4 regions of the Ruegeria sp. HKCCD7559 genome follow, and region 1 is predicted to be linked to each of the others. Evidence: riboswitches for the same ligand, from Rfam matches in the RefSeq annotation. Region 1 holds a riboswitch; each other region holds the start of a gene.
What was found. Region 1 has a riboswitch for cobalamin ahead of GS605_RS09260 (DUF1636 domain-containing protein). Riboswitches for the same ligand answer to the same signal wherever they lie in the genome.

Region 1 (7,166 bases):
GCTTGTCTATACCCAAATGCTGAACGACAAGGGCGGGATCGAGTGTGACCTGACTGTTGGGCGCGTAGCCCATGATGAGTTCTATATTGTCACCGGCACCGGCTATGCCACGCATGACTTCGACTGGATCAACCGCAGCATTCCCGAGGGCATGAATTGCCAGCTGTTCGATATCACCTCATCGAATGCGGTTCTGTCATTGATGGGGCCAAAATCGCGTGAGATTCTGGCGACGGTGACGCGCGATGACGTCTCGAACAGCGGATTCAAGTTTGGCACGATCCGCACCATCGGGATCGCGGGGTGCCCGGTCAAGGCGCTGCGCGTGACTTATGTGGGTGAGCTGGGCTGGGAACTGCACCTGCCGGTGGAATATGCACAGACCGTGTATGACGCCTTGACGGAGGCAGGGCGCCCGCATGGTTTGATCAATGCGGGCTACAGGGCGATTGAATCGCTGCGTCTTGAAAAAGGCTATCGCGCCTGGGGCTCGGATATCGGGCCAGATCATACGCCGTTCGAAAGCGGCTTGGGCTGGGCCGTGAAACTCCGGAAAAATATTGATTTCAAAGGGCGCGCCGCATCTGAGGCGCAAAAAACCGGCGGCGTAAAGAAGATGCTGGCATGTTTCACGGTTGACCCCGAGGTTGTACTCTTGGGGCGTGAAACGATCTATCGGAATGGCGAAAGGGTCGGATGGCTGACTTCGGGCGGCTATGGTTACACCGTCGGAAAGTCGATCGGCTACGGTTACATCCGAAACGCCAACGGTGTCGACGCACAATACGTCACATCAGGGACATATGAATTGGATGTCGCCACTCAGAGGGTTCCTTGCGAAGTGACGCTGCAACCGCTTTACGACCCGCAGATGAGCCGGGTGAAGACCTGACCCGAGGGTGCAAGAGCTGATCAACAGACACACGCACAGCGATCGGAACACACGGGGAAAGCATGCAAACAGGGCAAATCCGCCCCGAATGTGCGAAAGTTCGTCGAATCTGACGGGTTTCGATCCATAAACCATTGATAAAGTTTCAGTATTGTCACACCTCATGCCCATCTGAAAACTGAACTGCAAGACTTCTCATTCAGCTTTCAGGGTAAACAACCTTTCATCCGTCGGAGATTGGATGACTTCAGCCGAAAGGACCGGAAATGGTAACCCCAGATGCGTTGACTGAGCATGCGAAGAAGATTGCTGATATTGCCTCGGAATCCGCGATGCATTTTTTTCGGGGGTCTTTGGGCATTGAATTCAAACAGGATGAAAGCCCGGTGACGCAGGCCGACAAGGCAGTTGAGGCAGAAGTACGTACCTACCTGAAACAGCATTTTCCCGGACACGGCATCTTTGGCGAAGAGCACGGGCAAGAAGCAGGCGACGGGCGTCATATGTGGGTGATTGACCCGATTGACGGAACCCGTTCGTTTCTGTCCGGCCATCCTTTGTTCGGGTTCCTTTTGGCGCACCTTGTGGATGGGCGCCCTCGGTTGGGGCTGGTCGGAATGCCGGCCTTGCATGAGACCTATTTGGGTGTGGTTGGTAACGGGGCCAGCCTGAACGGGCGGCCGATAGAGGTGTCGCACACCACGCGTCTGGATCATTCGGTTTTGTATGTGAATGAAGGCGACAAGATTTTTTGCGACCATCCTGACCTGTTCAACCGGTTGATGAATGCAGGGCAGACGCGCCGATTTGCCTATGATTGTTACCCCCATGCCTTGCTTGCTTCGGGCCATGTCGATGCTGTGGTGGATTACGATCTGCAACCTTATGACTATCTGGCGCTTTCACCTCTGATCACGGCTGCTGGCGGAGTGATGACCGATTGGCACGGGCATGCGTTGGCCCTCGATTCAGATGGCGCGGTCGTTTCCGCCGCAACCCCTGAACTGCATGCTGAACTGCTTGACCTCATCAATGCTGAGAAATGACAGTGTTGCGCAACCTTGGAAAACTAGCTTCCGCGATCAGATTTGAACAAATACAAAAAGACAAAAAGTGATCCTATTGACGTTGTGACGATTCCGACGGGCAACTCCTGCGGGGCCAGAAGAAGGCGTGACAAGATATCGGACAATGTCAGCAGAATCGCGCCCACGATCGCCGAGACAATCAGCAGGTTTCGGTGCAGAGTACCGGCGATGCCGCGTGCAATATGAGGCACCATCAGCCCGACAAAGCCGATGACACCGGCAACTGAAACGAAACTGGCCGTCGCCAAAGCGGCAACGAAAAACATGCTGAACCGCAGACCTTGAACGGGAATACCCAGTGACGAGGCTGTGAAATCCCCGGTCAGCAGCGCGTCAAGCCACCGACTGCGATAAAGTGAATAGCTCAGGATCAGGCCCAGTCCGATCAGGACAAGCGGGAATGTTTCCCATCTTGCCAGTCCCAGGCCGCCAAGCATCCAGAATATCACCGAATGAGCCGCGCGATTGTCGCCAGAGAAAATAAGGTAGTTGGTGATTGCGGAAAACAGAAAGGACACCGCCAGGCCAGCCAGGATCAGTTTTTCGGGTGCGCTCGTACGCAAGCCCTGAACCAGCGCCAGAACAATGCCGGACGCGATCAGGCCACCGCAAAATGCTGCCAGCGGCAACGTCCAGATTCCCAGGACATCCCCTGTGACGGTGATCACCAGAACGGCGCCGGCAGCAGCACCCGAGGACAGACCGAACAGAAACGGATCTGCCAGATCGTTTCGCGTCGTTGTTTGCAGAACGACACCAACGACGCCCAGCCCCGCACCAATCACGGCGGCAAACAGGGCGCGGGGCAGGCGAAGGTCGAAGACGATCCGGTGCAAGGGCGACATGTCTCCTTCCACCATACCGGTTCCGAGGCCGATTGCCGAAAAGACTTCGCGCACGGGGATTGGGGTGGTCCCATAGACGATCGACAACAGCAAAAGGGCGGTCAGAACAACCGCCCCCAGCACTATCAAACGGCCCAATTGGACCATATCAGTTGGTCTCCGGGTGCATCGCCTGTGCCATCTTCTCGATCGCCTCGATATTTGCCGGGCCGGGAGTCAGCTCTTCGTAACGCAGGCCAATCCAGCGCTCGTTCTTTACCGCGTCCGTTTGTGACATCACCGGGTGATCCTTGAGGAACTGGAAAGTGTCCTCTGCGCCGTTGCCGGACTGATAGTCGAGCAGCACCAGAAATTCCGGGTTAGCCGCTGCCACAGCTTCCCACGACGTGCGGCCCCAGCTGGTATCCAGATCATGAGTTACGTTCTCACCGCCAGCGGCTGCGATCATCGCATCGGGAATGGCGAACTTGCCGGCGGTAAACGGAGCATCGGCCGGTCCGTCCAACAGGAATACCCGCGGCTTTTCCAGATCGGCTGTTTTTGCTTGAATGGCGGACAACTTGTCCTTCCAGCCGGCAACCAGCGCCTCGGCCTTGTCTTCGACCTGCATGACCTTGCCCAGGCGCAGAACGTCATCAAACAACAGGTTCATGCTGGCTTCGGGGCGATCCTCGTCCAGATGCACGCAGCTTTCGGTCAGGATCATGGTCTTGATACCAAAGGGTTCCAGCGTGTCGGGCGTGACATCTCCGCCGGGTTTCATGCCATAGTACCAACCGGCAAAAAACAGATCAGGTTCGACGGCCACAAGGTTTTCAATCGTCGGGTATTTGGGGGCAAGCTCTGGGATGTCGCCGCGCTGAGCATCAAAGTCAGGGCTGGTTTTGTACCAGCCCGAAATCCCGGTAAGTCCCACGATCTCGTCCTGAAGGCCGAGTGCAAAGGCCATATCCGCCATGTTCATATCATGCACGACCAGACGTTCCGGCGCCGAGTCAAAAACCAGCGGTTCGCCGCAATTGTCCACGGTGACGGCTTCCGCTGCCACGCCACCTGCCAAGCCAGCGAAGACAACCACCGGCCAGAGTTTCTGCATCATATGTAAGCTCCTGTTATTATGACAATTTCCGTTTTCGGATGTCCAGTGCGGGGATCATGCGGCCTTCGTGCTGAAAGCACAGATAATCCACGCCGAATGTCTCACTTACCCGGTCTGGGGTCAGAACTTCGCCAACAGGCCCGAACCCCGTCAGGCGCGTGGCTTTCATCAACGCCACATGGGTGGCGAATTCCGGGATCATGACCAGATCATGGACGATCATGACGACCGTTACCCCCAGATCAGCGACCAGAGACAGCATGTGCCCCTTGGCATCGGGGTCCAGATGGTTGGTTGGCTCGTCCAGAAACAGCAAGGACGGGTTCTGTGCCAGCGCGCGCGCGATATGTGCGCGCTGACGTTCTCCGCCGGACAGTTGACCCATAGTTTTGTTGGCAAAATGCAACAGCTCGGTCGTCGTCAGCACCCGTTCAAGATCAGCCCTGTGCTGAGCCACCGAACGTTCGCCCTGAATCGGGATTTGCCCCAGCGCAACGTAGTCTTGCAGGCGCATCCGCCCGTCGGGCATTTCCTGCTGCCCGACCACAGCAATGGAGCGGGCACGTTGGCGGGCGGACAGGGTCCGAAGGCTTTGTCCTTCTATCCAAACATCGCCCAACGCAATCCGTTCAATCCCGCACAGCAGTTTCAGCAGAGTGGTTTTGCCGGCGCCGTTCGGCCCGGCGATTGCCAGAATTGATCCTTCTTCCAGACGAAAGGACACATCCTGCAACAGGATGTCGCCATTGAGCGCGTAGTATTCCAAATTCTCTGCAATCAGAAAACTCATGATGACCCCCCGAAAGGCAACGCGGGAATTCGCGATAAGGTCTTTGCGAAAAGGGCAGGGGGGCGGTCCGAGGCACTGGTCCAGCCGTCGTCGCTGTCGCCGAACTGGATCGCAAATTCGACCAAGGCAGACAGATCGCGGGATGTCGTGATATCGCCAAACAGGTACTGCGCTTTGCCCGGGGCCTGAAATCCGACGGTCATGGCCCGTTCACAACCTGCCATGCAGGCCACCATTCGGGTTTCAAAACCGTCAGGCAACCGGGCATCCAGCGCGTCTTGTGCGGCTTCGGCAGACATCGTCCCCTGACATGTTGAACAGATCAGAACGTAGTGATCAGAATAGCAGGTCATTGCCTTCTCCGTCGTTTGCCAGATGCAGACAGAGGGCACATACCCGGATATTACGCAAACGCGCCATCAAGCCTCCTTCCGAGACGCCCCGCCTCGGGTTGGTTCATAGTGTGATGGCAGGTCTCCTGACTTGCGGGTCGTTGCTCGGCCGACCTTCCCAACCCTTTTGGGTCAGTGGTGAAGTGGCGTCGCTCACCGCTTACAGTTGCGGGGGCAGTCACGGACTTGGCACATTCCAGCGCCGCACCGTGTTCCCATTTTCATCCCTAACGGAACCATCCCGCTCAGCTAGTCCGGCTACGCCTGACTTGTCAAGCGGCAGGCGAAAGGGTGGTGGACGGAATTGCAACGGTTGAGCCAGCGATCCTGCTGCGCCAGCCCGGACCGAACGGTGTCAATAGTCTGATACAAGAAGAAAATCCGGTTCGGTATCTTCCTCGACCTTTGAAAACCGTGGGATTGGCTTTTCAAACACATTGTCCGTTCGGTCGTCATTCACGGTCGATACCTCGCCAATAAGGCAATCGCCGCGCTCAGCCCAGAAAGCGTGCCAGATGCCGGGCATCAGAGTTACGCTTTGCCCCGGCTTCAGCCGCAAGTGCTCTTCGGGTTGCAAGGTTACAGGGCAGGCATCGCTTGGGACCGTCACCGGGTTGTCGCGGTCGACGCCACCGTTTGGATCCGACGCATGGATTTCCAGAACGAGATCGCCGCCGCCCCGGTTGATGATGTCTTCTGCCTTGATGATATGCCGGTGCATCGGAGAAAGCTGATTTTCTTTCGAGATCAACAGTTTTTCCGCATAGAGCATCCCGCGCCCGGATTTCAGATCCTTCGCCTCACCATTGCGCAAAGTGAATAGAAACAGTCCAAGTTCATCAAAACGGCCCTGGGCGTAATCGGTAATGTCCCATCCCAGCCCGCGGCTGCGGATCGTTTCGGCCAGAGGGCTGCGCATTTTCTCGGGCGACCAATCCGCAAAGGGTGGCAACACGGCACCGAAGGACTGAATGAACGCCTGTGCCCGGGTCTTGATACGGTTGATTTCGGATCGTTTCATCATGCCGTCCCACAGATCAAAGTTCGTGCGCCCAGGGGGGTTCTGCCCCGGCTCGGGAAACGGTCACGGCCGCCACGTCAGCGCCCAGTTCCATGGCTGCTTGCAGGCTTTCAACCGTCAATCCGCGCAGACCTGACTTGGTCAGATGCCCTGCGCGGCTGAGCTCGGTCAGAACGCCGGCGTTGAACGTGTCACCTGCGCCGATCGTATCGACCACTTCAACGGGCTTCACAGGAACCGAAACTTCGGAACCATCCGCCAAGTAACCGTGCGCCCCGTCACTGCCGCGCGTGACGATGACAACGGAAGGACCCGCCTGCAACAGCACAGACGCCTTTGCGGCTTCGGATTCAGCGCCCGGAATGATCCAGTCCAGGTCCTCGTCTGAAACCTTGACGATATCCGCACGCGAGATCATGCGGTTCAAACGCGTCCGAAACCGGGTTTGATCCTTGATGAAATCCGGGCGAATATTCGGGTCCAGCATCACCGCACGGTCGGAACCGTGGCGGTCCAGAAGGGCGGCATATGCATCTGCGCAAGGTTCACACGCAAGGCTGATTCCGCCGAGATACAGGGCAGAGACAGCGGGAAGCTGATCGGGCATGTCCTCGGGCAGCAACATCCGGCCTGCGGTGTTTTCATCAACAAAGCTGTAAGACGCGTGTCCATCCGAGAGCTGCACAAAGGCAAGCGTGGTAGGGCGGTCCGAGATGATGACATGTGTCGTGTCCACATGGCTCGCTTTCAGCGCATCGATCAGTTGCTGGCCGAACATGTCCGATGACAAACCTGTCAGCATCCCAACCGGAACACCCAGACGTCCCATCGCGACGGCTGTGTTCAGAACTGCACCACCAGTATGTGGCACAAAACCAATTGCGCCCGACGCGGTCGGTTCTGAAATCATATCTATCAGCGCTTCACCACAGCACAGGATCATGTCTTGGTCCTTCTTGGTACAGAGAATTCGGTCAGTCTGGTTGCTGTCTCAGCGCGTTCTTGCAGAAGTTGTTTGCGCCGATGATCCCGAACTCTG
Region 2 (7,166 bases), on a different contig from region 1:
GGGCGGGAACCGATCTGACGGGCCTGAAAGAGTTGCAGGCGCAACTGGCCCTTGAAACGCAATCGGTCGCCGCCGGTCGGGACAAAGCCATAGACACGGCGACGGATCTGACCAAAGAGCTTGTCGGCAAGGCCACTGAGCTTGCGGGCAAGGGGCAAGAGATCGCTGCGGCCCGCAAAGAGGAAGAAGCCAAAAAGCAAGCCGCCGAGAAGAAAAAGACAGCTGCCGACAATGCCGCAAAGCTCAAGGGGTTTGAGGATATCGCCAAGAACGCTTCGGGAGTTTCTGCGCTGATTGGCGGGCAACCGGATGGCAACCGGGCCGGTTTCGTTCAAAACCTGTTCAAGGATTTCCCCGGTGGTGCTTCGGCTCTGGCCAATCCTTCCAACACGTTGCTTCTGGCCAAGCTTTTCGGGGCCTTTACCAAAGCCAATACGGATGCGGATGACGGCAGCGCAACCAAGGCCGGCAGCCAATCCGTACTGGATTTCCTCAATGGCCTGAGCGCCCCTGCGGAGGACGACGATGACTGACACCAGCACAAATGCAACCCCCGAACCGGGCATCGATGAAAGCCTTGCCGAGGCCATCATCAATATTCTTGAAACCACCAATTCCCCGGCGATTCAGCGCGCCCGAGAGGTTATAGCCCACAGGCTGGCCATCGCTGGCGACATTGCACCATCCCGCATCCCTGCCCCGCGCAACATCACCGAGATCGGAGGCTATATCAATCTGCTCAGCGAGTATGGAGAGGCCGAACAGCGCGCGCGCATGATCGCGGCGGCGCTGGGCATAGCAGGGCCGCAGATTTCGCTGCCACAGCCCGGTGCCGTTCCACCGTTGTCCTTTGTCACACGTGACGGTGCCCGACCTGCGGGGCCACAACAACCCAGCTTCCCGTTGACCTATACGATCCGTAGCGACTTTGTTCCGGCATTTGACAATGCGGTGCAGGAAATCACGATCCGTGGTGGCGCGGTTCCGATTTTGACACCTGTCAGGGTCCTGCCTGCTGCGGGGTCTGCACCCGCAACAGACGGCTCTGCGCAGCTGGCTATGATCGGCCGGACATTCAGTCTGGCTCCAACAGCGGCTTTGCACGCCGTGGCGACAGACCCTTTGTCGCTCAGCCGTCCGACGGCTGGTGGCGGGTTCGAAGTTATGGTTCGGGTCATCGACGCCGCCGCACCGATCGCCGGAACCATCGCGGCGGCGAACTGGACAAGTTGGGAATGCGATGCCTCTGCCTGTACCGAAGTCGACAGCAATGATGCGCGCTTTGCGCTCACACCACTGCTGAACGCCGCCGGGTGGCACCAGCCCGCTGATCCCGGCAATCCGAACAGTCTGTCAAATCCCGGAACCTGGGCGGAATGGCGCAACATCACCGGGCTTGTGCCGGGCGTCACGCGGTTTGCGGATGAGCTGCAACTGCTATATTCCGCAGAAATGCTCATTACTTCACCGGTCTTCAATCAACTGGACAATGTCTGGACTGGAAGCGAGTTCGCCGCGCCATAGCACGGCTGCCTGAAACGCAGGAAAGTGATTTGGCAATGCGTCCATCATGGGGTTCAATGCCTTCAGGAGGTCAGCCATGCAGAACCCCGAACGTTTCGAGAAATTCTATTTCGCCAAAGTCGGCATGGGCGAAGCCTGTGGCTGTGCCGAGCGGATAATCGACGTGTTCGAATTCAACCGCAAAGGCGGTGCGCAATCCAGGCAACCTGTCAAAGAGGACAGGCGCAGACGTGGATCCTTTGGGGCATGGGCGGTCAAATATGGGCTGATGAGCCGCAGGCGCACATAGCCAAGGCCTGACGACGCACAAGGTTCGCTTTCCGTTTCATGGCGTGGCTCAGGCGGTATGATTGCATATCTAAAACCACCATGTCCGGTTGCCACGAGAACAGGTCAGACCGGCACCAGCTTCCCGTCGCGAAGATCCAGTTCATCGGGCGCCAGTTCCAAGCGGAATGTTGGCGAATGACTGACAAGCAAAATCGCCTGCGGCAACGCGCGCAGGATTTCCAGCAGGCGCGCTTCGTTTTTTGTATCCAACGCATTCGTCGGTTCGTCCAGCAACAGCACTTCGGGTTCCATCGCCAGAACCGTCGCCAGGGTCACCAACCGTTTTTCACCGCCTGACAATTTGTGGGTAATGCGGTTCTTCAGATGCATCAGGTCCAGATCGCCCAGAACTTTGTCGACGATGGCAAGTGCCTCGTCACGGGTCTTGCCCAGATTGAGCGGGCCAAAAGCGACGTCTTCGGCGACGGTCGGGCAGAACAGCTGATCGTCCGCATCCTGAAATACAAGCCCCACCCGGCGGCGGACCTCATGGAAATCAGCCTCTTCCACGCGTTGCTGACCAAAAACGGTGACGGTGCCCGAACACGGGCGCTGCAACCCAAGCAAAATGCGCAGGAGCGTCGATTTCCCCGCTCCGTTCGGGCCTGTCAGGGACAGGCGCTGCCCCGCGCTCAGGCTCAGGCTTGCCCCGTCCAGAACGGGTGGCTGGCCGGGGTAGGAAAAACAGATGTCTTCAAGCGCGATCAGTGTCATGCGAATTCCAGAATGATCAGACCCAGGCAGAGACCGCTGAAACCAGCCGCAAACACAATGTCCGCGCGGGTCAGGGCAAATTCCTGAAGCAACGGCATACGCCCGGAAAACCCGCGGCACTTCATCGCGGCCAGGATGCGTTCCGATCTTTCGATCGCGCGCACAAGCATCATACCCACAAGGTAGCCAAAGCTGCGATATGTGTGCCAGTTTGTTGCTGGCCGAAAACCACGTACCTTCATGGCGGCCCGCAGCCGCAGGTATTCTTCGCGCAAGACCTCGATATAACGGATCGTGAACATCAGCAGGTAAACCAGCTTTTCCGGGCACCGCAGACGATGCAGGGCGTGGCCCAGTGTGACCGGCTCCATCGTCCCGACCAAAACCATCAGGGACAGGATCACGGCATTGGCGGTCAAGGCAATCTCGACCGCTTTCCAAAATCCCTGCCAGCTTGCGGGGAATCCCCAAAGCGTGAACATCGGATCCCCGGGCATGGAAAAGGGCAACAGGACCAGCATGAACAGGATGAACCCATCCATCATGGCCATTCGCTTCAACGTCTTTCGCCGCGGCAGACGTGAAACTATCAGAAGCGAAAGCGACACTGTCAGCGCCGCGCAAAGCGCGCCGAGGGATGACACCGCCACGGTCACGACTGCAAAAACAACTGCCATGACGATCCGCATCCGGGGATCCAGCAGGCTGATCAGACCTTCTGGCCCGTCACCGGCTTCGGACAGTGTTTTTTCCTTGTGCCCCAGAACGTGTGCCATCAGGACGCCAGCTTGCGGCGGGCCGCCATGTAAAAACCCAGACCAAACAGACCAACGATGTACCCGATCCCGCCAAGGATGGTTTGCAGGTCGTTCTGTTCGCGATAGGCCGCAATCTCGCGCCTGAGCGGGCGCAATTCGTCACGTATGGCCTTGGCGATAACCTGCTGTTCTTCGGCGCTGAGAGACGTCGCCGAACCGCTGGCCTGCGTCACAGCAGCCGAAGATGAGTCACCGTTTTCTGCCACAGCAACGCCCATGATCCGCGCGACATCTTCGGCAGGCATCGTGACTTCGGCCACATGCCCGGCGCCAAGGTCGGCAAAGAAGGTAAGCGCCACGGCCGAGGTCGGCGTGTAGACAAAGAAACCGTCTGCATCCGTGACCGATCGACCCAGCTCGGCCCCATCCGGGCCGGTGACAATGACCTCGGTGCCGCTTGCCATGTCGCCGTTGGAAAAGCCGATTTCGCCCTCGATGACGTCTTCCGACTCGAAAACGCCGGCTATGACCTTGTGCGCCAGGGCAGGCACAGGTGCGCAGCACACGGCCAATATGACAACCAGATGCTTCATGTGGCTGCTTCCCTTATAAACAGCTCGGGCTTGACCTTGCGTGCCAACAACACGGCGAACCCGGTCAAAATCGCCTCAATGGCCATGACAGGAATATGGGCGAGGAAAACAAGCCTGGCGGCAGGCAGAAATTCATCCCCCGACAGCGCCAGGGAAAACGCGACCATGCCGGTTGTCGCCGCAATGGCAAATGCGCCGCCGACGCCCCCCCAAATCGCACCTTGCAAAGGCGTTCCACGCGCGATCAGACGACCGAACAACATTCCGGCCACCACAGCTGGAAAGGCGATGTTGACGGTGTTGATCCCCAACACCGTCAACCCGCCAAAGCCGAAAAAGACCGCCTGTAGCAAAAGCCCGACGAACAAAGCCGGGAATGCGACCCAACCAAGCAGCAGCCCGGCCATGCCGTTGAGGATCAGATGGACCGACGACGGACCAATGGGTACGTGGATCAACGATGCCACGAAGAAACTGGCTGACAGCACGCCCGCAGTGGGGATGCGATCAAGATCCAGAGACCTGAGACCCATGGCGATCCCGCCCGCGGCGGCTATGGCGCCGCCAATTACAACCGGGTTGGAAAGGGCTCCGTCGACGATGTGCATCTTGGGTTACTCCAGATCCCAGGAGCGAATCCAGATGACCGCATCCTGGCTGAGTTCTTTGCCCTCATGTTCGGTTGCCGGACCGGAACCAAGTGCTGCGAAACCCCAGTAACCGGCATTTGGAACGCCGAACGAGAAATACCCGTTGTCGTCAGATATGGCGACCACCGCACCACCCGGCATCGGAGAGACTTTCGGTGTAGAAGCGGCCGAACTTTCCATGTCGGGCTCGGCGGCCATGTACTCGATCTCGATTTCGACCCCCGCAACCGGCTGACCATCAGCCAGCACACGGCCCGTGAAAGTCGAACCCGCGATGATGTTGGTCGGCTTGTTCAGCGGGATAATCTCGGTCGGCAAACCTACGGGATTCATCCAGTCGGTCGGCAATTCGTTGCGGTTCAGGAAGGCTTTGGTGAGCTGTTGGATATAGATGTCTTCGGATTCCTCGTAATAAGGCTGAGGAACCGTCACCAGCACATAGTCGCCCGACCGTTTGACCGGGACACTGCCTTTGAACGCCACGCCCTCGTTTTCCCCGCCGGTGAACCGGATAGGTTCCAACGTGTCCAGCAAATCGGTCTTTTCACCGTTGTGGATCACATAGAATTCCTGCGGCTTTTCAAGATCCATGACGTGGCCGTTCTCGAACGGATGCCAGAAAATCAGCTTGACCGGCACATCGCCCGGTTTCTGGATCATGGTATCGGTAGTGTATTCCAAAAGAAAATGCGCATCTGCGATGGCGGGAAGAGCCACCGCGGCAACGGCTGCGCTGAGCAGCGTTTTCATGAACAGTCGTCCTTGTCCCGTCGCGCCAATCCCGGCGCGAAATTCGTTTTGACTACGGGACATTCAACGCCAAATCACCCTTTCAGGCATCCTGGTACGACGCACATCCCGTCGCCGATTAGGAGTGCCCCTTATGAGGACACATGTCCGGCAGGTATCCTGACTTGCGGGTCAAAGCGTTGGACTGGCCTTCCCGGGGCAAACCCCAGTGGCGTTTCAGCCCTGCTCGCCGCTTACAGTTGCGGGTGCAGTTGCGGAATTGGGCCTGAGCCCGCACCGCATTCCCTATTGATTCCAGAGCAAGCCCCGGAACCGGACATGCCGAGCGGCTTGCCAGACAACTCAGCCTTCCGTCAACGAAAATGTGTTACGGCCATCGAAAATTATGAGCTCGGCAGTTTGCGAGAGTGAACCGGTTTGTGAAATATCCAAGGCAACAGGGTGATTTCACATCTAAGCTTCTGAAAGATACCTTTCCGACAATGGCAGGCTTGCCGCGCCCAGTGAGCGTGCATCCGGGCCCACGGTCCCTGCCAGCACCACGGGGTGCTCGAGACCGGTCAGGTTCAGCTCGGACAGTTTGTCTTCGACCATTTCAACCAAACGCGCCTTGATGTCCTGCGGCATCCAGCCGTCAATCTTCACGCATTCGAAATCTATCAGGCTACAGGATGAGACAATCGCATAAGCAATCCCGCTTGCCGTCCGTTTCAACCAGTTTTCCAGTTGAATTTTTGGCACATCCCAACGCTGGGTCGTTTCCCAAATGGAATGCGACGTTACCCCTGCTGTGGTGATTGCACGCTCGAGAACATACAGGCTGGCCACGTCGATAAGCGGTCTGACACCACCCGCACCATCCGGTACAGGCAGGGGGCCGATTGCGCCCGAGTTTCCACGCCCGGAAAAGATCGCACCATTGAGAACCACACCGCCGCCAATAAAAAACCCGATATAGAAGTACAGGAAATCCCTTGGTCCATCGGCCGGACCGAATACCAATTCCGCCCCACAAGCCGCAGTGGCGTCATTTTGCAGAAAAACCGGCATATCGAGGCGACGAGCCAGGTCAGCCTTCAGGTCTGATACGCGCCACGGGTCCATTTCTTCCTGAGGAACCTGAAGGGTCTGGGCCCAGTCCCACAGGTAGAACGGCATGGCAATTCCAAGACCCGCAATCCTGCCTTTGGCCTCGGGCGACATGGATGACATCATTTTCCCCAGACTCTGTATAGAAAACTCCAAAGTGGCTTTTGGCGTTGGATAGTCATAGGTTCGCCGCTCGCGTTGCCGCACATTTCCGACAAAGTCAGTCAATACCAGCTCGGTACTGCGGCGCCCGACCTTGAGCCCAAAGAAAAACGCACCATCCGGGTTGAGGCGCATGGGAACGGAAGGTTGCCCGACTTTCCCGCGGACCGGCTCACCGCGCAAAAGCAAACCGTCCTTCTCAAGCAGCCGCATGATGACGGAAACGGTTTGCGCCGACAGTCCGGTCATGCGCGCAATCTCGGACTTAGCAAGAGCCTGATGACGCCGGACAAGCGACAACACCAGCCGTTCGTTCCGGGCCCGCATCCCGCTTTGATTGGTTCCGCGCACCTCTGACCCGTGCAGGCCAATCGAATTTTTCCGAGATGAATTTTCCGGCACGTCCACCCCTTTCCTGCTGAAGAATGAGAAAGCCCGCCCGCCCTGTCAATAATAAATAAGAGTGATTTATTTATTGACTCAAATTTCGAATCTTGTGATTGTTTCTTATGAGATCAGGGTTTTTGCCTGATCGCCCTCGTGCCCTGTACGGCACAGGAAAAACTGGGAGGATAATCGATGAAACTTGCAAGACT
Region 3 (7,166 bases), on a different contig from region 1:
AGCCTCGGCTTGGTGGCCATGCCCGCACGGTGATGGCCGGAAAGAACGGGGATCAACCGGTCGATACGGGCTTTATCGTCTTCAACTATGCGACATATCCCTACCTGACCCGGCTGTTTGATGAGCTGGGCGTGCCCGTGATCGAAAGCGAGATGAGCTTTGGCGCGACAATCGACAATGGCCGCATTGAATACGGGTTGAACAATCTGCGCACACTGACCGCTCAAAAGCGCAATCTGGCGCGTCCGGCTTACTATAAGATGATCGCTGATATTCTGCGGTTTGGCAAAGAAGCCCCCGAAGCCGCCAAGGACGATGACACCACGATCGGCGAATTGGTGGACCAGCTGCGGCTGGGTCACTGGTTCCGGCACAATTATCTGATGCCGATGTGCGGTGCCATCTGGTCCACGCCGGTCGAGTTCGTGGATCAGTTCCCCGCACGCTCTTTGGTACAGTTTTTCCGCAATCACGCTTTGCTGGCAAGTGGTCGCGCAAACCAGCATCAATGGTACACGGTCAAAGGCGGCAGCATCGAGTATGTCCGCCGGATCGACGCGGCCCTTCGTGCGCGGGGGGCGGAAATACGTCTGGCTAGCCCTGTTCAGAATGTATCCCGTGACGAGATGGGCGTCACCATCCACAGCCAGGGCGCCGTGGATCAGTTCGATGAAATCATCCTGGCCACCCATTCGGACCAGTCGCTTGCCATTTTAGGTAATGGCGCGACCCCCGCGGAAGCCGCTGCATTGGGCGCAATCCGCTACCAGCCCAATATGGCCATATTGCATTGTGACCCAGGTCAGATGCCAAAGCGGCGCGCCTGTTGGTCAAGCTGGACCTATCGATCGCAAGCCGGAGACGTGGGGGTAACCTACTGGATGAACCGGCTTCAGAACATTCCGGACAGTGACCCGCTGTTTGTAACGCTGAACGCTTCATCAGAAATTCCCGCGGAAAAGATCTATGACCAAGTCGAATTTGCCCATCCGGTCTTCGACAAGGCCGCGCTGAAGGCGCAAGGGCAAATCCGCGAGATGCAGGGACAGAACCGAACCTGGTTTGCCGGTGCTTACAACCGGCACGGATTTCACGAAGACGGGATAGCCAGCGCGATGCATGTCGTTGCTCGAATAAATGGTGCCCCGCAAACCATCGGAGCTGATAATGGCATTCTTGGGAAAGACCCGGCCCTATCTGTTGCCGCAGAATAAGGCGATATGGCGCACAGCGTTTCTTGCACTTTCCTTGCTGATCCCCAATGGGCTGATCGCATCGCCGGTCACGGAAGAACTGAACGGTGCCCAACTGCGCGGAACCGCGACGTTTCGGTATCTGGGTTTGCCGATCTATGACGCCAAACTCTATACGCCCAAAGGTGCGCCGTTCAGTTGGAGCGAAGATATCGCCCTGCAACTGACTTATCGCAAGAACATCAAGAAGAAAGCGTTGGTCAATTCGACGCTTGACGAGATGGACCGCATCGGCCGTTCAGCACCGGTTCGCGACCAACTGAACCGGTGTTTCAAAGCCGTGGCAAAAGGGGACAGCTATCTGGCGGTTTCTGATGGTCCCGACAAGGTCAGTTTCTGGTTGAACGGGCAAAAGACGTGCACCATGGCGCATCCGGGCATCAAGCGCAGTTTCATGTCTGTATTCCTGGGAGACAACACGCGGTCCGCGTCCTTCACGCGCAGGCTACAGGGGCGGTGATGCTCTATCCCCGGGTCAGTCTCTATGCGCTGATGCTCGCTGCGGCGGGTATCCCGCTTTATATCCACTTGCCGCGCTTTGCAGCCGTGAACCTGGGTATTGGCCTTGGGGTCATTGGTACGGTGCTGCTGGTGATCCGTTTGGTGGATCTGGTGCAGGATCCGCTGATCGGTTGGGCAATCGACCGATGGCCCGGCGGCCAGCTTGCATTTGCCGCGATGGCGGCTTTGGGGCTGGCGATCGGGTTTCCCCTGCTTTTCAATCTGCCGCAGGGTGCCAGGGTGCCGGAACTGGTCGCGATCCTGATCTTGCTGTTCTCGGCATACAGCCTGGGAACCATCCTTCTGTATGGTCGCAGCGCAACTCTGGCGAAGCGAACCGATCCGAAAGAGCTGATGACACTGGCCGCCTATCGTGAAGGCGGGCAGTTGACCGGAGTGGTCATCGCAGCCAGCGCTCCGGCCCTGTTGGTTGCTTTCGGGGCACACTCCCAAGGCTACCCCGCATTCGGCGCGTTCCTGGGGCTGCTGTCCGTTCTGACCTTGATACTGACGATCCCGATCTGGCGACGCAAGCCGATCACCGGATCAGGCCTGTCCTTTGCAGGTCTGGGTCAGGCCGGTGGCTTGCGCCTACTTGCGCTGGCTTTGGTCAACAGCCTCCCGGTTGCCATAACCTCCACCCTGTTTCTATTTTTTGTGGAAGACCGGCTGCAACTGCCGGGCAAGGCGGGTCCTTTGTTGATCCTGTTCTTCCTGAGCGCAGGCGCGAGCGTCCCGCTCTGGGCAAAGCTCAGCAACAGAATTGGCCCGAAACAGACTCTGATCATCGCCATGCCGCTCTCGATTGCCGGCTTTATCGGCGCTGCCACACTGAGTGCAGGAAATCTTGCGGGTTTTGCAATGATCTGTCTCGCCTCGGGCGCGGCGCTGGGCGCGGATATGGTCGTATTGCCGGCCATGTTCTCGATCGTCCTTACCCGAGCCGGGCTGAACGCATCAGCCGCGTTTGGCATCTGGTCCTTCGCTGGCAAACTGGGCCTCGCCCTGGCTGCCTTTTTCACTCTGCCGCTGCTGGAACGCAGCGGTTTCACCCCCGGTCAAACCAATTCAGCACAGGCTCTGGATACACTCAATCTTGCATATGCGGTGCTGCCCTGCATCCTGAAAGTCGGAGCGTTCGGGATGGTGTTGACCCTGCCCACCGAGGTCACAAGCAAATGAACGCTTTCAGCATTATCCTTCTGGTCCTTCTGACCGCCGTCTTCATCCGTGCAAGGCTGCTGAGCTTTCGCGCGCAATCGCCGTCCGATTACAGTGGCACCGGGCCAAATTTTTCGCTGAAAAAACACCTGAACGGAGAGATCTTGTCCGAAGGCCTGATCTATGGCCCCAACGGCAAAATGTCGAACAGCTTTGTCGCGCGCATGTCCGGCGAATGGCAAGGCAACTCGGGCACGCTGACCGAGTACTTCACCTATTCCAACGGAAAACAGATGACCCGCAAATGGTACCTGACGCTGGGAACTGGCAACACATTCACGGCAATGGCGGATGACATCGTGGGCGAAGGTCGGGGCATCATCTCGGGGTCCACGGTAAAACTGACCTATCGTATCATTCTGCCAGATGACGCTGGTGGACACACACTGGATGTCACCGATTGGATGTACCTGACAGAAACCGGCGTCATCATGAATCGGTCCGAGATGCGCAAGTTTGGCGTCAAGGTCGCGGAACTGATCGCCACAATGCGTCCAAGCCCCAGATCGAAACCTATGCATCCAAGTGGGTCAAACGGGTATGACGCGACTTTGGAAGGGAAGCCGTTGCAATGATCACCTTTCGCTCTTTCATCGCCTGCATTGCCATCGCAAGCCTTGCACTTCTGGCGGCCTGCTCCAGCAAACCGAAGGTTCCAAAAACGTTTCTGTCGGACCGGCAGTTGAACCTGGAAGAGTTTTTTGAGGGTAAAACAGTGGCCTACGGTCAGTTTCAGGATGTTCTGGGAAATATCCCCCGCAGATTCACGGTTGATATCGACGGAACATGGGACGGCGAAACCCTGACCCTGGTCGAAGACTTCGTCTACGACGATGGCGCGACGGAACAACGCATCTGGACATTGACCAAAACCGGAGAGGATACGTGGACCGGTACGGCGCCTGGCGTGCTGGGCACCGCCAGCGGGATTGAACGCGGGGATACGTTCAACTGGAAATACAAGATCGACCTGCCGATCAAGGACGGGACCATGCGTGTCAAATTCGACGACTGGATGTGGCTGCTGGATGACGACCGCCTGCTGAACCGCGCGTATGTCTCACGCTATGGCGTCCGTCTGGGTGAAGTCATCCTGTTCTTCGAGAAGAAATAGGGCCGTCAGGCCCGGTTTCATCACAAAAGTCAGTAGAAAATAAACTCGTCCACCAATGCTGTCGTCGATCCCTTGACCTCACCGGCCGTGTTTGCCCTTGGCCCGTCCGAGGCTGCGCCCTCGGCGCGTTCGCCGCCCTCGACCTTCAAGCGCGCGCGTTCTATCTGCCCCCAGAGGAAAAACAGACCATCCCGTTTTCCCATGAGGCGCGAAGGAACTGTTGTCCGCAAAACACCTGTTTTCGGTTTTGGCATCTGCTCTCTTACTGCCTCCGGTGTTTTCCACCATTTTCGGAAAACGTAATGGTTTTTCCCGAAAAAGACAATTTTTTATGGACAAAATGAGGTTTTCTACCGTCCGTTGACAGGATGGACTGACAACTCTCGCATGACGGATATTCGCCTTCTTCACCTGCCTCATGGCAAGCCAGCACTATCCCAAACGGATCAACTTCACCCAAAAGGGTTTGCTGCAAACCTCCTTCACTTGGCCTGACTCTCTCTTTTCCAGCCATGCTCAGGCGACGTGCAGCGTTTCGTTTCTGAGCAGAGCAGCCGGGCCTTCGCTGTCACGGCTGGGGGACAATTTGACGGCGCGGATGTCAGACGTGGCCGCATCCATCGCAAAGCCCACTGGCCCCTGCAGAACGCCGTGCTGGCGGGCTTGCCATGCCCCTGTGCCAAGGACCGTGATCCCGGCGCCGTCCACTCAGCCGGAAAATTTCCATGTCTGTTTTGAAACCGGAAATGTCGCAAGCATTTCAGCGCCCAAGCAGGTAGAAAGTAGGCTGCCATCGTGAGGTGCCGCTGTTTGATTCTCAGACCGCGGAGAATTGGGAAGCCGGTGGAATTCCGGCGCTGCCCCCGCAACGGTAAGGAAGGTCAGGTTCGACAATCAACCACTGGGACGAGGATCCCGGGAAGGTGTCGCAACCGGGTGCAAGCCCCTTTCAAGTCCGGAAACCAGCCTTGCAGATATGTCAAACCGCGGGTGGCGGTGGGGGCACGGGTTTCGGACGTGGTCCTCGCGCGCCTCCGGACGGTTCCTCCCTGTCATCTGCCCAAGCAATGCCGCGGGGCGCGGCAGGAGAGCCAGAAGTGAACAATGTCCAAAACCTGTTGGCGCGTCGAATCCCGGGCTATGCTCTGGAACGGGCCTTTTACACCGACCCCGAGATCTTTCAGACCGACCTGGAAACCATCCACTATCGCGAATGGCTCTTTGCCATTCCGGCCTGTGAACTGGTGAAAGCCGGCGACTATGTAACGTACAACGTGGGTGCCTATCGCGTGATCATCGTGCGCGGCGCCGACAACCAGATCCGGGCGTTTCACAACACCTGCCGCCATCGCGGCTCGATCATATGCAAGGCAGCAAAAGGCAACGCGCCGAAGCTGGTTTGCCCGTATCACCAATGGACCTACGAGCTTGACGGCTCTTTGCTGTGGGCCCGCGACATGGGGCCGGAGTTTGATCCCAGACAGCATGGTTTGAAGACGGTTCATTGCCGCGAGCTTGCCGGGTTGGTCTATATCTGTCTGGCGGATGTCGCCCCGGATTTTGACACGTTTGCCAATATCGCGCGCCCGTATCTTGAGCCGCATGATCTTGCGAATGCCAAGGTCGCATTCGAAAGCTCGATCATCGAGAACGGCAACTGGAAACTGGTCTGGGAAAACAATCGCGAGTGCTATCACTGCGGCGGCAACCACCCTGCGCTGTGCCGGACCTTCCCTGATGATCCGGGCGTGACGGGGATCGAAGGCGGTGAAACCCCAGCCTATATGCAAGCCCATTTCGACAGGTGCCAGTCAGCGGGTATGCCATCGCAGTTCTATCTGCACGAGGACGGCCAATTCCGTCTGGCGCGGATGCCGCTGAAAGAAGGCGCCGAGAGCTATACGATGGACGGGAAATCCGCCGTGCGCCGCTGGTTGGGCCGGTCGCCCTTTGCGGATGCGGGATCGCTTTTGAAGTTCCACTATCCGACCACGTGGAACCACTTTCTTGCCGATCACTCGATTGTTTTCCGTGTTACGCCGATCAGCCCGACAGAGACCGAGGTCACGACCAAATGGCTGGTCAACAAGGATGCGGTTGAAGGCGTTGACTACGACGTGAAACGCCTGACCGAAGTCTGGGTCGCCACGAATGACGAAGACCGTCAGGTGGTCGAGGACAACCAGCAGGGCATCAACAGCCCGGCCTATGTGCCCGGCCCGTATTCAGCCATTCAGGAATCCGGCGTACTGCAATTCGTGGATTGGTATTGCAGCACAGTGTCGGCCCGCCTGACCCCTGACTACATGGCGGCGGAGTAAGTCTGATGAAAGATCTGAACACGCTTTCATCAGCCGTTTGGCAGGATGGAGAGATGCTGGAATGTGTCTCGGTCGTGCCCGAGATGCCGAACACCGCCAGCTTTTCGTTCCGGGCCCCCTCTGGGGCGCAGTTCGCCTATCACCCCGGTCAGTTCCTGACGCTCGAGATTCCGGCGCCCGGCCAGCCCGGGGGAGTCGTGTATCGCACCTACACGATCTCATCGTCGCCATCGCGGCCGCGGTCGATCACCATCACCGCCAAAGCGCAACCCGACAGTATCGGCACGCGCTGGATGCTGGACAATCTTCAACCCGGCATGCGGCTCAAGGCCATTGGGCCTGCGGGCCTGTTCACCAACGCACTGAGCGATGCGCGCAAGTTCCTGTTTATCTCGGCTGGCTCAGGCATCACACCGATGATGTCAATGACCACCTGCATGTGGGACGAAGGCCGCGATCTGGACGTTGTCTTCATCAACTGCGCCAAGCGGCCATCCGAGATCATCTTCCGCCAGCGCTTGGAACAGATGGCCAGCCGCACAGATGGTTTGGACCTGAAGTTCGTGGTGGAAGAGCCGGACCGCTACCGCCCATGGACGGGATATCAGGGGCAGTTCAACCAATTGATGCTGGGCCTGATGGCGCCGGATTACCTTGAGCGCGAAGTCTATTGCTGCGGTCCCGAGCCCTTCATGCAAGCGGTGCGCGACGCGCTGGCCGGTCTTGGTTTTGATATGGACAACTATTATCAGGAAA
Region 4 (7,166 bases), on a different contig from region 1:
ATACGCGCCGATGAAGGCGTCTGTTATGTTGTCAGCCCACGCCGGACGCCCTGGCATAACGCTGATGGCAAGTCCCGCGGTCACTGCGAATGCCCTGACCAGCTTGCCTGTCGCTGAACCACGCATACCGAAATCCTCTCAAACGAAATTACACTGCCCTGAAGGCAGTTTGCGGTCTTCTTTTCAACTAATCAAGGCGCCAGCAGAATCTATCGGCGAACTATAGCGAAAATGCACACTCCGCCGAAAAGCTCTCTAGTATCGGTGCACTGGCGTTGAAGGCATCCCTCCAGCTGACCCGGCCTCCGGTCTTTCGACCGATCCGCACAGTTCCAAGATTGCCTTCAACAAACAGGCATGCAATCCGGCCATGTTCCTTGAGCTGATCCAACAGGGCGTCGGGAATCCGTTCAACACCGCCCTGCACCATGATCGCATCGTAAGGGCCGTGCTCAGCCGCACCCTGCTCCAAAGGACCGACGTGGATAATGGCATTGTCCACATCGGCCTCAGCCAATAGGCTTTGCGCCTCGGACGCCAGCGAGTCGTCGCTTTCCACACCAACAACCAACTGCGCCATACGCGCGGCAACCGCAGTGGAATACCCCGTCGCCGGACCGATATCGAGAATCATCTCGTCGTTCGAAATGTTGAGCGCATCCAGCATTTTAGCAAGCGTTCTCGGTTCGAGCATACAGCGCCCGTTGCCCAGATCGATCACACTGTCGGCATAGGCGGCCTCACGCTGTGCGTCAGGCACGAAGTTTTCGCGCGGGACGTTCAACATCGCCTCAATGATCGGGAACTTTGTAACATCCGAAGGCCGGATTTGCGTATCAACCATAGTGCGGCGCCGGGCAGCGAAATCTGTCATAGGATCTCTCGAGTCATTCCCAAAGTTACCCGGCTTTTGCCACATCCTGAAACGCCCAGCAACGGCCCTGTTGACGCAACCCCCTTGCACCTGTGCGTTTGCGGTTGCGGGCTTCGGCAAATTTCAATCTGGTCGTCAAAAATGCGCGCAATCCTCTGGACGCCCCTTGGGAAAGCTGCTAAAACCCCACGCACACCACGGCAAGTATTTGATTTTACTTGAAAAGGCGAGTTGGCGGAGTGGTGACGCAGCGGATTGCAAATCCGTGTACACCGGTTCGATTCCGGTACTCGCCTCCACTACCTCCAACGACTTGCGATACTTTTTCCCTCCTCGAGGTTCAATATCCAACCAACTATTGGATTTTTCGTGTTGCGATCTTCTTCTGTTCCATCCGACTGCGAGCATTCTGGGCATATGCCGCCAGCTTGCGTTTAGGCAACACCCCGCCGTACTTCCTTGGCATCTTCACCTCGAAATGATCAGAATTGGTGACCTGAATTATTTGTCCGGCCCGTTTAGGTGTAAACCATTCTTGTGGGCAGTTTGCGATCAGGGACGGCCAAGCCGGCCCTTTGCCCGGTTCAGGCGGCGGCAGAATGGTACTGCAAACAAAGCTGTCGGATTGTCTGTTGTTCGTGGCTGGAATTGACTTGCCATTACCTGTGCTGCTTCGACCTTGTTGGAACGGCATCGCGCCGGTACGAAACGTGCTGGTTTCTTCATGCAATTTGGTCAATCCTTCTTTCTGACGTGTTCGTCAAACGGGGTTCCCGAAAGCATTGCTCCCACAGCAACCATTGAGCAACATTATGTCTCAACATCGCCGAAAAACGAAACTTCATGACAAGTCGGGAAGGATGAACTAGGAATCTAACAAAGAAAAAGTTCTGGACGTATTGTGGAACATATTGCCTTTACCTTCGAGATGGGGGTCGTTTGCACCCTTCTGGCTTTCACCGTTTTTCTGTTCGTTTCCGAGATCATAAGGATCGACCTTTCCGCAATATTGGTTCTGGTTCTCATAGGCTTGCTCAGCTACGCGCCCGGGCTGGAAAATCTGGCGGATGTCACCCTTCTGTTCGACGGCTTCGCATCCAATGCCGTCATCTCGATCATTGCGGTCATGATCGTCGGGGCCGGTCTGGACAAGACGGGGATCATGAACAAGGTGGCTGCCGTCATACTCAAATACGGCGGCAAATCCGAAGGCAGGGTTGTACCAATCATTTCCGGCACCGTTGGCGTCATATCCTCGTTCATGCAGAATGTCGGCGCCGCTGCTCTGTTTCTGCCGGTTGTCAGCCGAATTTCCACACGGTCAGGCATACCGCTGTCGCGCCTGCTCATGCCAATGGGATTCTGCGCCATTTTGGGCGGCACAATGACGATGGTCGGGTCGTCTCCTCTTATCCTGCTGAACGATCTGATCCTGACGGCAAATGACAGTCTGCCGGCCTCTCAAAAAATGGAGCCCTTCGGCCTGTTCTCGGTCACGCCGATCGGTGCGGTTCTGATCCTGACGGGAATTGGTTACTTTCTGCTGTTGGGACGCTGGGTTTTGCCCGAGGCTGAAGGACCTGACAATACGGGTACCGGACAAGGGACACAGGAATACCTGCAAAGGGTCTATGGCCTCAAAGCTGATGTGTTCGAAGTCGTGGTGCCCGAGGACAGCCCCCTGGTCGGCGAGATTCTGGCCGACATCAACCACGAAAACCACCTGTACATCATTTCAACCTTCTATCGCGGCAAAACCTCGATGGTTCAGGTTTTGACAGCGGAAATTGCAGCGCCGTGTCGGCTGGCCATCGTCGGCCGCCGTTGGGAGGTCGAGAAGTTCGCCGAGAAATACGGGCTGAACGTTCTTCCGGACTTGGACATTTTCGTCGAAGAGTTCGCCCCAACCAATGCAGGCGTGGCCGAGGTGGTCATCACGCCTGACAGCAAGCTGATCGGCAAATGCCCCCGCGAGCTTTTGTTTCGCAAGACCTACGGGATGTCGCTGCTGGCCATTCACCGCGGCGAAGAGACGCTGAGCCATGTCGAGACCGAGGATCACGAATCCACTCAGATCGGGCTCGAAAAGTTTCAGGCGGGCGACATGCTTGTGGCCCATACCAGATGGGACAACCTGATGCGGATCAAACGAGATCCGGATTTCGTCGTTGTGACGACAGACTTTCCTCAGGACGAGCTGAGGCCGCAGAAAGTCGGCTGGGCCCTGGCATTCTTCGCCATTTCGCTGTCGTTGATCCTGTTCACGGACGTCCGGCTTTCACTCTGTCTTCTTACCGGCGCGGTGGGCATGATGCTGTCCCGTGTGCTCAGCGTGGACGAGGCGTACCGCGCGGTCGGATGGAACACCGTATTCCTGCTCGCCTGCCTCATACCTTTGGGACAAGCCGTGCAGAACACAGGCACGGCCGCGTGGATCGCCCAGCAGATCATGATAATTCTGGACGGCTGGCCGCTCTGGTCGCTGCAAACCGGCATCGCCATTCTGGCGACGGCCTTTTCCTTGGTCATGTCCAATGTGGGGGCCACAGTTCTGCTGGTGCCTCTGGCGGTATCGATTGCGGTGGCGGCGGGTGGAAACCCGGCCGTCTTTGCCCTGACGGTCGCCATATCGACCTCGAACAGCTTCATCATCCCAACCCATCAGGTAAACGCGTTGATCATGGGTCCGGCCGGATACAAGGTGATGGATTTCGTCCGCTCCGGCGGAATAATGACAGCGCTGTTTCTAGTCGTCTCGCTGCTCATGATAAACGTCATCTATTAGCGCAAGAGGATCCGCGGTGTTCGGTGGTCTTTTCCCATCATCGGGACAGGTTCAGTCAAGGCACCCGTTCACCATAGTCTACGCCCCTTGCTAACATACTGTTCGTCGCCCGGCCCATCTCAGGCTGGGTCCCGGCACGCCATGCCGCCCATCGACGCCCACAGGTCGCTTTCCATGCCTCTGCATCATTGTTGCGCGCGACTCGCTTGACAAGCAGGCCAGCGGTGCCGCATGTCCCTTTCGTTGGTGTCGGTGACAGCCGATGAAAAGGGAATGCGTCAACGGTCTTGCCGCCAAACGCAGCCGCCCCCGCGACCGTGAACGGAGAGGATGCCCAATGCCACTGGCCCGAAAGCCGGGAAGGCGGGACATCCGACAGAGGCCCGCCTCTGGCATCCGCAAGCCGGGAGACCTGCCAACAACCGAAGTTGAAACCGGGCGGGGTGTTCCGGTGTCGGGTCCATGACCATTCGTGGCCCGCATGAAACCCCGTCCCCCGCGAAGAGGATTTGGGGGGATGAGAGACATGACCGATACCGCACCAGTCGAGTTGCTGGTCTGTACCACCTGCCGTCGCGGCCTGCCTGTGGAAGATGACACGCAACGCCCGGGCGCTTTGTTACACAAGGCTCTGGAACAGGCGGACCTGCCCGACGGTGTCACCCTGAAAGCCGTTGAATGCCTGTCAAACTGTGATCAAGGCTGTTCGATCGTGTTGCGCGGGCCGGGCCGCTGGACCTTCGTGTATGAAAACCTGAACGAAACAGATCATGTCGACGTCATCGTCGACGGCGCGACCAAGTATCTGGCCACCGAAGATGGTTTGGTGAAATGGCGCGAACGCCCCGAACATTTTCGCAAGAACTGTGCCTCGCGCATTCCCCCCATTGGAGCCTGACATGTCGAACCTCGAAAAACTCCCCGTCACAGTAATCACCGGCTTTCTGGGCTCGGGCAAGACCACTTTGGTGCGTCACCTGATGCAGAACCCACAGGGCAAGCGCCTTGCTGTCGTGGTCAACGAGTTCGGCGATGTAGGCGTCGATGGGGACATCCTGAAATCCTGCGCCATTCCTGATTGCCCGGCGGAAAACATCATGGAACTGGCCAATGGCTGCATCTGCTGCACCGTGGCAGATGATTTCATTCCCACCATCGAGGCCCTGATGGCGTTGGAGCCACGCCCGGATCACATCCTGATCGAAACCAGCGGTCTGGCCCTGCCGAAACCGCTGCTCAAGGCATTCGACTGGCCTGACATCCGCTCGAAGATCACCGTCGACGGCGTGATCGCCCTGGCCGATGCCGAGGCCGTGGCCGCAGGCCGCTTCGCGCCCAATGTCGAAGCAGTGGATGCGCAGCGCATGGCCGATGACTCGATCGACCACGAAACGCCCCTGTCCGAGGTGTTCGAGGATCAGATCTCGTGCGCTGACATCATCCTGCTGACCAAGCCCGACCTCGCCGGCCCCGAAGGCGTGGCCAAAGCGCGCGAGATCATCGCCGCCGAGGCGCCGCGCCCCCTACCCGTCGTCGAAGTGGCCGAAGGTGCCGTGGACGTGCGCGTTGTGCTGGGTCTGGAAGCCGCCGCCGAAGATGACATGGACGCCCGACCCTCGCATCACGACGGCCATCACGATCACGAGCATGACGATTTCGAAAGCATCATCGTCGAGCTGCCCGAGCAGACCGATCCGGCCCAACTGGTCGCCAATATCGAACGCCTGGCCAATGAACTGAACATCCTGCGCGTCAAAGGGTATGCCGCCGTTCAGGGCAAACCCATGCGCCTGCTGGTCCAGGCAGTGGGTGCCCGCGTGCGTCACCAGTATGACCGCCCGTGGGAACCCGGTGAAGAACGCCGTTCGCGTCTGGTCGTCATCGCCGAGCATGACGATATCAAAGAGGCGGAAATCCGCGAAATCCTCGTGGGTGTGCGTGAGGCCGCCGAGTAAGCCATGCACGTCGTCTTTCGCGAAAGCCACGGGCTCGAGGAAACCGAGACCCCAACCGATCTGGGCCAGAGCCCAGCGGACCTGGTGGTGCTGTCCTTTTCGGACAGCGACCTAGGCGCTTTCGCGGCGGGCTGGCATCGTGGTGGCGGACCGGAAGGGCGAATGCCGACCCTGCGGCTGGCGAATTTGACGGCTCTGAAACACCCGCTGTCGGTCGATACCTATGTCGAACAGACGCTTCAAGGCGCCAAGGGCATTCTGATCCGTCTGATCGGCGGGGTGCCCTACTGGGCTTATGGGTTGCAGCAGGTTCTGGCGCTGGCGCAGGCCAAGGGCATCGCACTGGCGGTGCTGCCCGCCGACGGGCGCGCGGACACGCGGCTGGATGACTATTCCACCCTGCCGGTCTCGACCCTGCGGCGTCTGGCGCATCTGTGCGATACCGGCGGCGAGGTCGCGGCACAGGCCGCGCTGGCGCAGATGGCTTTGGCGGCGGGGCTTTATGCCGGTCCGGTGATGGGCGCCAAGACCTTGCCCGAATGTGGCGTGTGGTGTCCGGATCGCGGCGTAATCCCGGTGGAAACCGCATTCGAAGGCAAGACCAAACGAATCCTCGTCACCTTTTACCGCGCTTACCTGACCTCGGCAGACACCGCCCCGATCGCAGCCCTGATCCGCAGCCTGCGCGCCCGTGGATACGCGGCGGTGGGCCTGTTTGCCCCGTCTCTCAAGGCGCCTGTAGCCGCCGAATGGTTGCGGGAACAGGTTGTTGCGCTGAACCCATCTGCCATTATCAACGCCACTTCGTTTTCGGGAAAAGGCGCGTCGGGAACGTCGCCTCTGGACGCTGCAGGCGTGCCGGTGTTTCAGGTCGCTCTCGCCACCTCGCGCCGCAAAGCCTGGGCCGAGGCGGAACGCGGTTTGTCCCCGGCCGATCTTGCCATGCATGTGGTACTGCCCGAGGTGGATGGACGGATCTCAGCAGGAGTTGCGTCTTTCAAGGAACCCGGAAAACGCGATCCGCATCTGGAATACGCGCGCTTTGCACACCGTCCCGAACCGGACCGGATCGAAGCGATCATCGACCGTGTATCGGGCTGGCTTGCACTGAACGACAAACCCAAGGCAGATCAGATTCCTGCGTTGGTCCTGTCCACCTATCCCGGCAAAGACTGGCAGATGGCCCATGCGGTTGGCCTCGACGCGCTGGCCTCGGCCCAGGCGATGCTGTCCGATCTTGACGAAGAAGGCTATGACATCGCGACTGGCGAGCCGATTGCCGACACTCTTCTGGACGCACGGATTTCGTGGTCGCTTGGGGATTATCAGGATGCGCTTGCGGAATTGCCCGAGACCCTGCGCGCTGATCTGCACACCGTTTGGGGCGCGCCCGAAGATGATCCGGCCTGTGCCGATGGGGCCTTCCATTTCACCGCGCTTCGGCGCGGCAAGGCGCTGGTCGCGCTGCAACCCGAACGCGGCACGCCCGAGCTGCGGGATGACGACTATCATGACCTCTTGCGCACCCCACGCCACGGTTATGTCGCCTTCT

Region 2: it holds a riboswitch for cobalamin, as region 1 does, so the genes downstream of both, GS605_RS20495 (DUF4198 domain-containing protein) here and GS605_RS09260 (DUF1636 domain-containing protein) in region 1, are expected to answer to the same signal.
Region 3: it holds a riboswitch for cobalamin, as region 1 does, so the genes downstream of both, GS605_RS17030 (aromatic ring-hydroxylating dioxygenase subunit alpha) here and GS605_RS09260 (DUF1636 domain-containing protein) in region 1, are expected to answer to the same signal.
Region 4: it holds a riboswitch for cobalamin, as region 1 does, so the genes downstream of both, GS605_RS07935 (DUF1636 domain-containing protein) here and GS605_RS09260 (DUF1636 domain-containing protein) in region 1, are expected to answer to the same signal.

What each region holds. Positions count from the first base shown of each region.
Region 1 is NZ_WVQU01000002.1:234,980-242,145, reverse strand. It holds gene GS605_RS09285 (FAD-dependent oxidoreductase) at 1-892, shown strand, start outside; gene GS605_RS09280 (inositol monophosphatase family protein) at 1,159-1,938, shown strand; gene GS605_RS09275 (iron ABC transporter permease) at 1,962-2,972, opposite strand; gene GS605_RS09270 (ABC transporter substrate-binding protein) at 2,974-3,924, opposite strand; gene GS605_RS09265 (ABC transporter ATP-binding protein) at 3,941-4,714, opposite strand; gene GS605_RS09260 (DUF1636 domain-containing protein) at 4,711-5,067, opposite strand; cobalamin riboswitch at 5,165-5,362, opposite strand; gene GS605_RS09255 (D-lyxose/D-mannose family sugar isomerase) at 5,462-6,127, opposite strand; gene GS605_RS09250 (carbohydrate kinase) at 6,144-7,070, opposite strand; gene GS605_RS21040 (ROK family protein) at 7,102-7,166, opposite strand, start outside.
Region 2 is NZ_WVQU01000015.1:9,545-16,710, forward strand. It holds gene GS605_RS20460 (hypothetical protein) at 1-533, shown strand, start outside; gene GS605_RS20465 (hypothetical protein) at 526-1,524, shown strand; gene GS605_RS20470 (hypothetical protein) at 1,601-1,813, shown strand; gene GS605_RS20475 (energy-coupling factor ABC transporter ATP-binding protein) at 1,918-2,568, opposite strand; gene cbiQ (cobalt ECF transporter T component CbiQ) at 2,565-3,344, opposite strand; gene GS605_RS20485 (cobalt ABC transporter permease) at 3,344-3,919, opposite strand; gene cbiM (cobalt transporter CbiM) at 3,916-4,527, opposite strand; gene GS605_RS20495 (DUF4198 domain-containing protein) at 4,534-5,319, opposite strand; cobalamin riboswitch at 5,451-5,651, opposite strand; gene GS605_RS20500 (ROK family transcriptional regulator) at 5,773-6,897, opposite strand; gene GS605_RS20505 (sugar ABC transporter substrate-binding protein) at 7,150-7,166, shown strand, end outside.
Region 3 is NZ_WVQU01000007.1:151,150-158,315, forward strand. It holds gene GS605_RS16995 (NAD(P)/FAD-dependent oxidoreductase) at 1-1,214, shown strand, start outside; gene GS605_RS17000 (hypothetical protein) at 1,168-1,713, shown strand; gene GS605_RS17005 (MFS transporter) at 1,713-2,936, shown strand; gene GS605_RS17010 (DUF3833 domain-containing protein) at 2,933-3,550, shown strand; gene GS605_RS17015 (DUF3833 family protein) at 3,547-4,089, shown strand; gene GS605_RS17020 (hypothetical protein) at 4,119-4,343, opposite strand; partial or broken gene GS605_RS17025 (IS5/IS1182 family transposase) at 4,645-4,797, opposite strand; cobalamin riboswitch at 4,871-5,075, shown strand; gene GS605_RS17030 (aromatic ring-hydroxylating dioxygenase subunit alpha) at 5,157-6,410, shown strand; gene GS605_RS17035 (hybrid-cluster NAD(P)-dependent oxidoreductase) at 6,416-7,166, shown strand, end outside.
Region 4 is NZ_WVQU01000001.1:1,588,061-1,595,226, forward strand. It holds gene GS605_RS07910 (TolC family outer membrane protein) at 1-126, opposite strand, end outside; gene GS605_RS07915 (protein-L-isoaspartate O-methyltransferase) at 221-874, opposite strand; tRNA gene GS605_RS07920 (tRNA-Cys) at 1,100-1,173, shown strand; gene GS605_RS07925 (hypothetical protein) at 1,230-1,613, opposite strand; gene GS605_RS07930 (SLC13 family permease) at 1,803-3,659, shown strand; cobalamin riboswitch at 3,887-4,094, shown strand; gene GS605_RS07935 (DUF1636 domain-containing protein) at 4,186-4,557, shown strand; gene cobW (cobalamin biosynthesis protein CobW) at 4,559-5,614, shown strand; gene cobN (cobaltochelatase subunit CobN) at 5,618-7,166, shown strand, end outside.